Regions from separate parts of the Shewanella dokdonensis genome, predicted to be linked through region 2. Evidence: predicted binding sites of a transcription regulator. Region 2 holds the regulator's gene; each other region holds the start of a gene.
The links. The regulator MetJ, encoded in region 2, represses methionine synthesis genes. The targets are predictions, from matches to a motif close to TAGACGTCTAGACGTCTA.
Positions count from the first base shown of each region.

Region 1: a site for MetJ is predicted at 1,877-1,894, ahead of msrA (peptide-methionine (S)-S-oxide reductase MsrA). Genes of this name have one in related genera too.
Region 3: a site for MetJ is predicted at 1,078-1,095, ahead of serA (phosphoglycerate dehydrogenase). Genes of this name have one in related genera too.

Region 1 is NZ_CP074572.1:3,840,139-3,843,417, forward strand. It holds gene pgm (phosphoglucomutase (alpha-D-glucose-1,6-bisphosphate-dependent)) at 1-1,266, shown strand, start outside; gene msrA (peptide-methionine (S)-S-oxide reductase MsrA) at 1,383-1,862, opposite strand; gene astE (succinylglutamate desuccinylase) at 2,015-3,043, shown strand; gene KHX94_RS18430 (thiamine pyrophosphate-dependent dehydrogenase E1 component subunit alpha) at 3,194-3,279, shown strand, end outside.
Region 2 is NZ_CP074572.1:2,391,201-2,394,479, reverse strand. It holds partial or broken gene KHX94_RS11480 (bifunctional aspartate kinase/homoserine dehydrogenase II) at 1-449, opposite strand, end outside; partial or broken gene metB (cystathionine gamma-synthase) at 468-1,627, opposite strand; gene metJ (met regulon transcriptional regulator MetJ) at 1,843-2,157, shown strand; partial or broken gene KHX94_RS11465 (sulfite exporter TauE/SafE family protein) at 2,226-2,962, shown strand; gene KHX94_RS11460 (conjugal transfer protein TraF) at 2,985-3,279, opposite strand, start outside.
Region 3 is NZ_CP074572.1:2,867,749-2,871,027, reverse strand. It holds gene KHX94_RS13745 (PaaI family thioesterase) at 1-371, opposite strand, end outside; gene KHX94_RS13740 (DUF2238 domain-containing protein) at 420-1,031, opposite strand; gene serA (phosphoglycerate dehydrogenase) at 1,197-2,426, shown strand; partial or broken gene ygfZ (tRNA-modifying protein YgfZ) at 2,539-3,279, shown strand, end outside.

The DNA.
Region 1 (3,279 bases), 1.4 Mb from region 2:
GCGAACGTTGGCAAAAGCGAAGACGATAGCAACCGCTGTGATGGCATTATCATTACGCCTTCCCACAATCCGCCACAGGATGGCGGCATTAAATACAATCCGCCCCATGGTGGCCCGGCTGAAAGTGCGGTGACGGGCTGGATTGAATCTCGCGCCAACCAATATCTTAAGTGTCGGCTAGAAGGCGTTAAAAAACTCAATTATGGTACTGCTGCCGCTATCGGCTTGATTAAACAGCAGGATCTCATCACGCCTTACGTCAGTGCGTTGGCGCAGGTGATTGACATGAGTGCCATTGCGAAAGCTGGGGTAAATATTGGCGTAGATCCTTTAGGCGGCTCCGGTATCTATTACTGGCAGAAAATTGCTGAGATTTATGGCCTTAAGATCACCTTGGTAAACGATAAAGTTGACCCGACTTTTGGATTCATGCCGCTGGATAAAGACGGCAAAATCCGTATGGATTGTTCATCACCTTACGCTATGGCGGGACTGCTGAAACATCAGGATGAATACGATGTCTGTATTGGTAATGACCCAGATTATGACCGCCACGGGATCGTTTGTCCTGGCAGTGGTTTAATGAATCCGAACCATTATCTGGCGGTTGCCATTGACTATTTGCTTAGCCATCGGCCGCAGTGGTCAGCGGCACTAAAAATAGGTAAGACCCTAGTATCCAGTGCATTGATTGACAAAATTGTTGCGTCACATCAACGCCAATTGTGTGAAGTGCCGGTCGGCTTTAAATGGTTTGTTGAGGGATTAGCTGATGCCAGTTTTGCCTTCGGTGGCGAAGAGAGTGCCGGGGCGGCATTTCTCAAACGTGATGGCACCACGTGGTGCACCGATAAAGACGGCATTATTTTGGGATTGCTGGCCGCTGAAATTATCGCGGTGACGGGGAAGTCGCCCGCAGCGCGTTATGAAGAGTTGGTGGCGGAATTTGGCCGTTGCTATTATCGGCGGATTGACAGTCCAATCAATGCTAAACAAAAGGCGCGTTTTAGCAGTTTGAACGCAGATACGCTGGGGGCCGACAGCATCGCCGGCGATAAAATCGAAGCGGTATTAACCCACGCACCGGGCAATAATGCGGCTATCGGCGGTATCAAGGTGACCACCGCAAATGGTTGGTTTGCTGCCAGACCTTCCGGCACTGAAGCGTTATTTAAAATTTATGCTGAGAGTTTTGTCAGTGAACAACATCTGGATCTGTTGATGAGTGAAGCGCAGCAGGTGATAAAACACGCCTTGAAAGGTTAATGCCAAGACTCAAACGTATCCATTGCCAATGGCAGATAGTGGGAATAAGGGTAAAAGAAACGCACGGTAATACGTGCGTTTTTATGTCCGGGCATCAAATAATTGCGATGTGATTGCTAATATTCAATATGGCAACTGGGGAGATCATTCTTGCGAATGTAATCCTGATGATAATCTTCCGCTTTGTGAAAGGTTTGTGCGGGTACGATTTCAGTGACAATCTGCCGCATTCCCCACTTGCCGCTACGCATCAGCGCCAATTTGGAGGCTTCCGCCTGTTGTTTCTGCTCTTTGTCATGGAAAAACACTACGCTGCGATACTGAGTGCCCATATCCGCACCTTGCTGGTTGAGGCTGGTTGGGTTGTGGTTTTTCCAGAATATTTGCAGCAGATCCTCATAACTGACTTGCGCTGCGTCATATTCTACCTGAACCACCTCTGCATGGCCGGTGTTGCCTTTTTTTACCTGTTCGTAGGTTACCGCTTTATCACCGCCGCCCATGTAACCACTGGTTGCATTGAGCACGCCAGGCACCTGTCGGAAAAAGTATTCGACGCCCCAGAAACAACCTGCGCCAAATGTTGCAATTGCCATTATTAATTCGCCATTAGAAGTCTAGATGGCTAAAATTATCTGCTATGGCGCAATGGCTTGCAAGCGTTAGCAATGAATAAGCTATAACGACGCATCATTAACCCCTGTGATAGCATAGTGGCATCAGCGGTTACTGAACTAAGGAGTGGAACGTGCTGCAACAACTGCTGCAACAGGCAAATTTTCTGGCACTAACCCTTGCCAATCCCGTTTCTATGGCGGCTGAACAAGCCGTGATTGCTGGGCATACGCGAGTTGAACTCTGGGACAGTGGTGTCTTGGTTTTTACGCCACTGCACACGGAAGCTACTCGCGATATTGTTCTGTCGAGTGGCATTCACGGTAATGAAACCGCCCCGATTGAACTCTGTAATCAGTTGATCCAAGCGATCGTCAGCCAGAATTTATTGTTACAGCAACGCGTGATGTTTATTTTCGGCAATCCTCCGACAATCAATAATCACACGCGATTTGTTAGCGAAAACCTTAACCGCTTATTTAACGGCGAACATGCCAATCCCCATGTGGCCAGCAATGGAGAACGGCTGCGAGCCGCGAGATTAGAAGCGTATGTCGAGCGCTTTTTTATGGCGGCAGATAGACAACGACTGCATTACGATTTACACACGGCTATCCGTGCCTCTCGCCACGAACGCTTTGCTGTCTGTCCTTATCGGCCAGATAAACCCCACTTGAAACAACAACTGGCATTTTTGAATGCCGCAGGTGTTGAAGCTTTTCTCATGCATCACGAACCCACAACAACGTTTAGCTATGCGTCGTCGACAAAGTATCAGGCGGAAGCCTTCACGGTCGAACTGGGCAAGGTGATGCCGTTTGGTCAGAATGATTTGACTAAGTTGGCGGCAATGCGTCAGATGTTGGTCGTGTTGCTATCTGAGCGTGAATTCCCCCGCGTGACCTATCAGCCAGATAAGCTGGTGCTGTATCGCGTTTGTCGTTCTTTGAATAAACACTATGCAGACTTTGCCTTTAACTTCAGTAACGAATTGCCGAATTTTACCCAGTTTGCTAAAGGTGAGCTATTGGCCCAAGAACAGGGTATTGCCATTACCGCCGCGCAGGATGGGGAAGCCATTGTCTTTCCTAACGCGCAGATCCCGGTAGGACAGCGAGCGGCATTGTGTGTGGTGGCTGATCCCGCAATTCCATTAGCTTGATGTAAAGCTAGATATACGCGCCTTAGTAATCAAACTTGATGATAGCCAGATCACAGAGATTGCCAGCCGCTTAAAGTTACCCTAGTGTGCTGGACGAGCATAAAAACCAATGGCAGGAATATTCTGCCTCATCAGAATAAAGAGCACATCATGAGCAACACTACGTTTACCCAACAGGTTGTCCATCGTGCAACGTTTTTGGAACGGGATTCTCTCACTATCCCAATCCTGAAGTT
Region 2 (3,279 bases):
ACCAGCAGACCGCGCGCATCAATGTTGCTGGCGGCCACGCCAGATTCGCGTAACAATGCCGCCATCAGCCGGGCTGACCAACGCTCACCAAAACCCACCACTTGGTTGCACTGATAGTCGCTACGTATATCCAGCGCCAGCAGACTCATCAGCGTGGCGCGATCATTGGCTAAGCGTTCCCGCAACTGCCTTGCCTGTGAGTTACTCAATAACTGCTCAATCAGGTTTTGCTGATAGCTCATCAGCACCTGCAATTCTTCCTGCCACAGTTGGCCTTGCTCACGCAGTGCCAGCAGTTTGTACAGGAAGTTAGTGGTTTTGCCTGCGGCAGAAACCACTATCAGATCATCAGGCCGCCCGTGGGTCAGCAGGATGTGGGCCACCCGCCGGTAACAGTCAGGATCGGCAAGACTACTACCACCAAATTTATGTAAGTGACTACGTGCCATCAATCAATGCTCCCCAACTCAACAAGCGGCAACTGCGGCTAAACCCGCAGCAATGTCGTCCAACAGATCCTGCGGATCTTCAATGCCAACAGACAAGCGAATAAGTGTATCTTTAATACCCGCTTCGGCGCGAGCAGCGGGCTCCATCGCCCGGTGAGTCATGGTGGCGGGCACGGCGACCAGGCTCTCCACACCGCCGAGGCTTTCTGCCACAGAAAAATAGTGTAAAGCACCGAGAAATGCGGTGACTTCAGCATCGCCACCTATCAGTTCAAAACTGACCATGGAACCAAATCCCTGCTGTTGTTTGGCCGCAATTGCATGACCAGGATGCTCTGGTAATCCCGGATAATACACCTGCTGCACCTGGGCACTGTGTTGCAACAGTTCGACGATTTTAGCGGCATTACTCTGGTGCTGCTGAATACGTAATGCCAGTGTCCGTAAACCGCGCAACGTCAGATAACTGTCAAAAGCACCACCGGTTAGCCCTAGCGTATTAGACCACCAGTGCAGCTGTTCAGCCAGCGCTGGATCTTTGGCGATTACCGCACCACCGATGACGTCACTATGACCATTGATATATTTGGTGGTGGAGTGCACCACAATATCGGCCCCCAACTGTAATGGCTGCTGCAGCGCGGGTGACAGGAAAGTATTATCGGCCACCAGCAGCGCGCCCACTTTTTTACAGGTTGCGGCCACGGCGGCTATATCAATGACGCGCAGCAAAGGATTTGATGGAGTTTCAAGCCACACCATTTTAGGTTTACGGGCAAGCGCCTGCTGCAATGCTTCGGTGTCGGTTTGATCTACCACAGCCAACTGGAACTGGCCTTTTTCGCCAGATTGGTAAACAGTCGATAACAACCACCGTAACAGTCGTGAGGCACCACCAGCAGGTCGTCTGGCCCCAACAGGCTGACCACCAAAGTCACGGCTGCCATGCCGCTGGCAGTGATCACCGCTGGGCACCCTTGTTCCAGCTCACCAATGGCATTGCCGAGAATATTGCGGGTGGGATTACCGGAACGGCTGTAATCAAACTGCCGTGGCTGCTTATGGCCGTCAAAAGCATAGTTGGTCGAAAGATAGATGGGCGGAACCACTGCACCATGCTGGCTATCGGACTCAATACCCTGACGGACAGCGATAGTGGCCATTTTCCGTACTGTCATTTTCGACTCCTTAAATTCTTTTCGAGAAACACCATAAAGATGTCTGGATGGCTAAATTCTACCAAGTCACCCTTTGGCGTCAATAGGCATAAAGACGTTTAGACGTCCAAATGTATAGAATTCCGTTTTTGTGATACAGTATTATGGCTCTGTATTTGACTGTAGGGTGTAAGAGTTTAAAATCGGCAGCGAATTAGCGACATAGCAGGTGCAACATGACTGAATGGAATGGCGAGTACATCAGCCCTTACGCTGAACACGGGAAGAAAAACGAACAAGTAAAAAAAATCACTGTGTCTATTCCGTTAAAAGTACTGAAAGTGCTAACGGATGAGCGCACTCGTCGCCAGGTCAATAACCTGCGCCATGCCACTAACAGTGAACTGCTTTGTGAAGCATTTCTACATGCTTACACAGGGCAGCCATTACCCAATGATGTCGATCTGTCCAAGGATCAACCAGACAGCATCCCGTCAGAAGCGAAAAAGATGATGGAAGAGATGGGTATTGAATGGGAAGAAATGGAGTAAATGTATTGCGCCCCCAAGCTTATCCACTTTGTTAACTGCCGCAGACGTTCCGGCAATCCCCCGCAGTTATGTGGTCGTTGATTGATCCTGTTACCTTATTGCTGGCATCGCTGATTATTGTCATCGGTGCCGTCACCCAAAGCTTGCTAGGCTTCGGTCTGGCAGTAGTTTCTACCCCGCTGCTTTATATTGTTGACCCAGAACTGGTGCCCGTGCCGGTGATTATGCTCAGTTTTTCCATTGCTCTGCTGACGCTACTGCGTGAACGCGGCAATTTGGAACTGGGCGGATTACAGTACGCGCTGGCTGGCCGGATCCCCGGCAGCTTGTTAGGGGTCTCTTTGCTATTGGCACCTCGCGCGGTGCTTGGCTTGATTATTGCGGCCATTGTTGGCGCGGCAGTAGTGATGAGCCTGAAAAATTCAGCGTGGCGGTCACTCGCCGCAACTTGTTTATTGCCGGGGCTTTTTCAGGCGTTTTCGGCACGGTCGCCGGTATAGGCGGCCCACCAATGGCGTTACTGCTCACCGGGCGTGAAGCTGGGAAATTTCGCGCGGCATTGTCGGCCTTCTTTATGGTCAGTACCTGTATCAGTCTGCTGGTTCTGACGTTCTCCGGTATGGTCAGTTGGCGTGATCTGCTGCTATCAATGTTGCTATTACCAGCGGTAGTGCTCGGGTTTATCGCCTCAGGCATCTTGTTACCCCGAGTAGATAAACGCCGCACCCGTTTGCTGACATTAGCGCTGTGTGGCGCCAGCGCGTTACTGCTGGCACTCAAATCCCTGTGGGCGTTGCTATCCTAACAACGCCCATAGAGCAGCAGTTTTAGAAGTGATACGAGGTCTGTAACGCGCCGCCGATAGCGTTATCGCTGCCAAACATCCCGGTCAGATCTAATCTAAAGAACTTGCCGATAGCGATACCCGTTCCCACTGAATAGATATCGGTGGTGACATCGTTGAGGTCCTGCCGATAACCGAGCCGCACAGCCAACCAGTCAGTAGCCTTGACTTCACCACCAACACGCCAATATTTCGGTCCTTCCAGCTCGGCAAACTTGTTGTTTTCCGTCAAGTCGATATCGCTGGTCAAGGTCACGGCCCGCCATTCATAAGCGACA
Region 3 (3,279 bases), 480 kb from region 2:
TGGATCTCCCATACTGAGGTACGTTTTCCTAGATGAATGGGGCGAGCTACCGCCTTCAGTTCACCATGCCGGGCAGCGCGGATATGATTAGCGTTGATCTCCTGCCCGACGCAGTAATATTGTTCAAAATCCACAGCAAAGTTAGCCGCGTAACTGGCAACGGTTTCTGCCAGTACCACGTTGGCACCGCCATGTACCATACCGATGGGATTGTGAATAGCGGGTGTGGCCGGCATGGTCGCCACCAGATAATCGTCACCTATTTCAGTCACTTTGATGCCTAAGGTCTGCATCAGGGTACCTTTGCCGCCCTGCCCTAAATCTAGGCGGGCACAATCTGCAAGCGTGACATCTCTGAACCAGATACTCATATGTGTGCGTTTCCTTATGATAATGTCCCAGGCTAGTCTAGCGCCTGCTCAGCGCTTGGGTATCACCAATTTCGCTAATTGACGGTCATGAGTCGCCGACAGCGTCAATACCGCACAGATAGCGCCGATCAAGGCAAATAACATGTCAGACTGGGTATCCCAAACATAACCTTGAGTGCCCAGGAAGGCTTCGGCGCCATCGTTGGTTAACACCGCCACCCACCACTCCACCAGCTCATAAAACGCCGACAGCGCCAGGGCAAAACAGCAACAAAGAAAGCTACACCAGGCCCCCGGGCGTAGCACTTGTTTACGTAGTAATACTTCTCGCGCAATCATGGCCGGGATAAAACCTTGGGCAAAATGCCCTAATTTGTCGTAATTATTGCGGCCCCAGCCGAACCAGTCTGACAACCAGTCAAACAGCGGCACCTGCGCATAGGTATAGTGGGCACCAACAAACAACACACAGCAGTGCAACAGAATTAATAGTGACAGCAGTGGCGTTAATGGAAATACCCGCCGACACCATAACAGCAGTGGCACGGCGATTAATGCCGGGATAGCTTCCATCCACCAGGTAACACCATCATTTGGCTGCCATGCCGACCACAACAGCACCGCCCCATAAAATGCCAGCCAAATCAGTGGATTCTTCAATATCTGCCCCAAATTACGGATTGTTCATGATCTAAAATAAACACTTTAGCCATCCAGACCTCCACAGCAGCAAAAAAGGTGCTAACGTGAGCTGACAGCTTGGGGAAGCTTAACACACTACACTTTGTTCACTAGCAGATTCATAAATTGAGGGGTACCGATATCATGGCGAAACACTCGCTGGACAAGGATAAAATCAAGATCCTGTTGTTGGAAGGCGTTCATCAATCAGCCTTAGATGTGCTGAAAAACTCCGGTTATAACAATATTGAGTACCACAAGGGCTCGTTATCCGGTGATGAATTGGCAGCGGCCATTAAGGATGCACATTTTGTCGGTATTCGCTCTCGCACTCACCTCACCAAGGAAGTGCTGGATCAGGCTGAGAAACTGGTGGGTATCGGTTGCTTCTGTATTGGCACTAACCAGGTAGATCTTAAAGCCGCAGAGTTGCTGGGGATCCCGGTGTTCAACGCACCGTTTTCCAATACCCGCAGTGTTGCCGAACTGGTTATTGGCGAAATCATCATGCTGATGCGCGGCATTCCACAACGTAACGCATCTGCTCACAAAGGTGGCTGGATCAAGAGTGCCAAAGGCAGCTATGAAGTCCGCGGGAAAACCCTCGGGGTGATTGGTTATGGTCATATTGGCACCCAGCTCGGCATTCTGGCCGAGACTTTAGGCATGCGCGTGGTGTTCTACGACATTGAAGACAAGCTGCCACTGGGTAACGCGCACCAGTTGCGGTTTATGAACGAATTGCTGGCGCAAGCGGATGTGGTAAGCCTGCATGTACCGGAAACGCCCCAAACCAAGTTGATGTTTGGCGCAGCGCAGATTGAAGCCATGCGACCTGGCAGCTTTCTGATCAACGCCTCCCGCGGAACAGTCGTGGATATTGACGCGCTCGCCGCGGCACTGGAATCCAAGCATTTAGCAGGGGCAGCAATCGATGTGTTCCCGGTTGAACCTAAATCTAATGATGATGAATTCCAGACTCCACTGCGCGGTTTTGACAATGTCATCCTGACACCGCACGTGGGTGGTAGCACCGAAGAAGCCCAGGAAAACATCGGCATCGAAGTGGCAGGGAAACTGGCAAAATACTCCGACAACGGTTCGACAGTAACCGCCGTGAACTTCCCCGAAGTATCACTGCCACAGCAACACGGCACTTCACGCCTGCTGCATATCCACCGCAACCGCCCCGGCATACTGCTGAAGATCAACCAGGCGTTTTCCGAAAAAGGCATCAACATTGGCGGCCAATACCTGCAAACCACCGCTGACATAGGTTATGTGGTGATGGAAGTCCATACCGATCAGGCGGCAGAAGCCCTAGAAGAGCTGAAAAACATCGAAGGAACTATTCGTACCCGCTTGCTGTACTAAGTTGCGGCATCGGTGAATGTTTTGACGGGGCGCCCATTTGGCGCCCTGTTTATTTACGCCAAATCCGTTACAATCGAAGCACTTTTGCTGTTGTTAATATCAGGATGATCCTATGAGTCTCACCGCTCCTCAACTTTCCTGGGCACCCAATACCCAGTTACCGGAACTGCTGATCTCCCCTGTCTCATCTCGGCCTGATCCAGGTGACCGGCGAACAGAATCGTAGTTTTATTCACGGGCAGATTACTGCCGATGTTAATGCGCTCGCGGCTACCGACTGGTGTTGGGGCGCGCATTGCGACCCTAAAGGCAAGATGTTGTCAGCCTTTCGCCTGTTTGCGGTAGCAGACACATTAATGTTGCTGATGCCACGAGATACGGTTGCCAGCGACCTGCCAGAATTTCGTAAATATGCGGTATTTAGCAAAGCCGAACTCGATGATGTCTCAGACGCGTGGACGGTACTTGGTGTTACCGGAAACAACGCCGAATCATGGATTAAAGGCCATTTCCCAGCATTTAGCACTGCACATCAAGTATGTGCTTTGCCACAGGGCGTAGTGCTGAACGATAACGGACGTTTTCTGTTAGTGTTGCCAACAGCCATTGCCACCGAACTGCTGCAAGCGCAGTCACTGTATCATCACAGTGCTTGGCAGGCATTGGAGATGCTGGCGGGCTATCCTGGCTTATCGGCGGCGCATCGAGGCCAATTCGTACCGCAAATGTGTAACTTGCCAGGCACTAGACGGTATCAGCTTTACCAAAGGCTGTTACATGGGGCAGGAAACTGTGGCACGGATGAAATACCGTGGTGGTAATAAACGGGCACTGTATATTCTTAAAGGCCAAG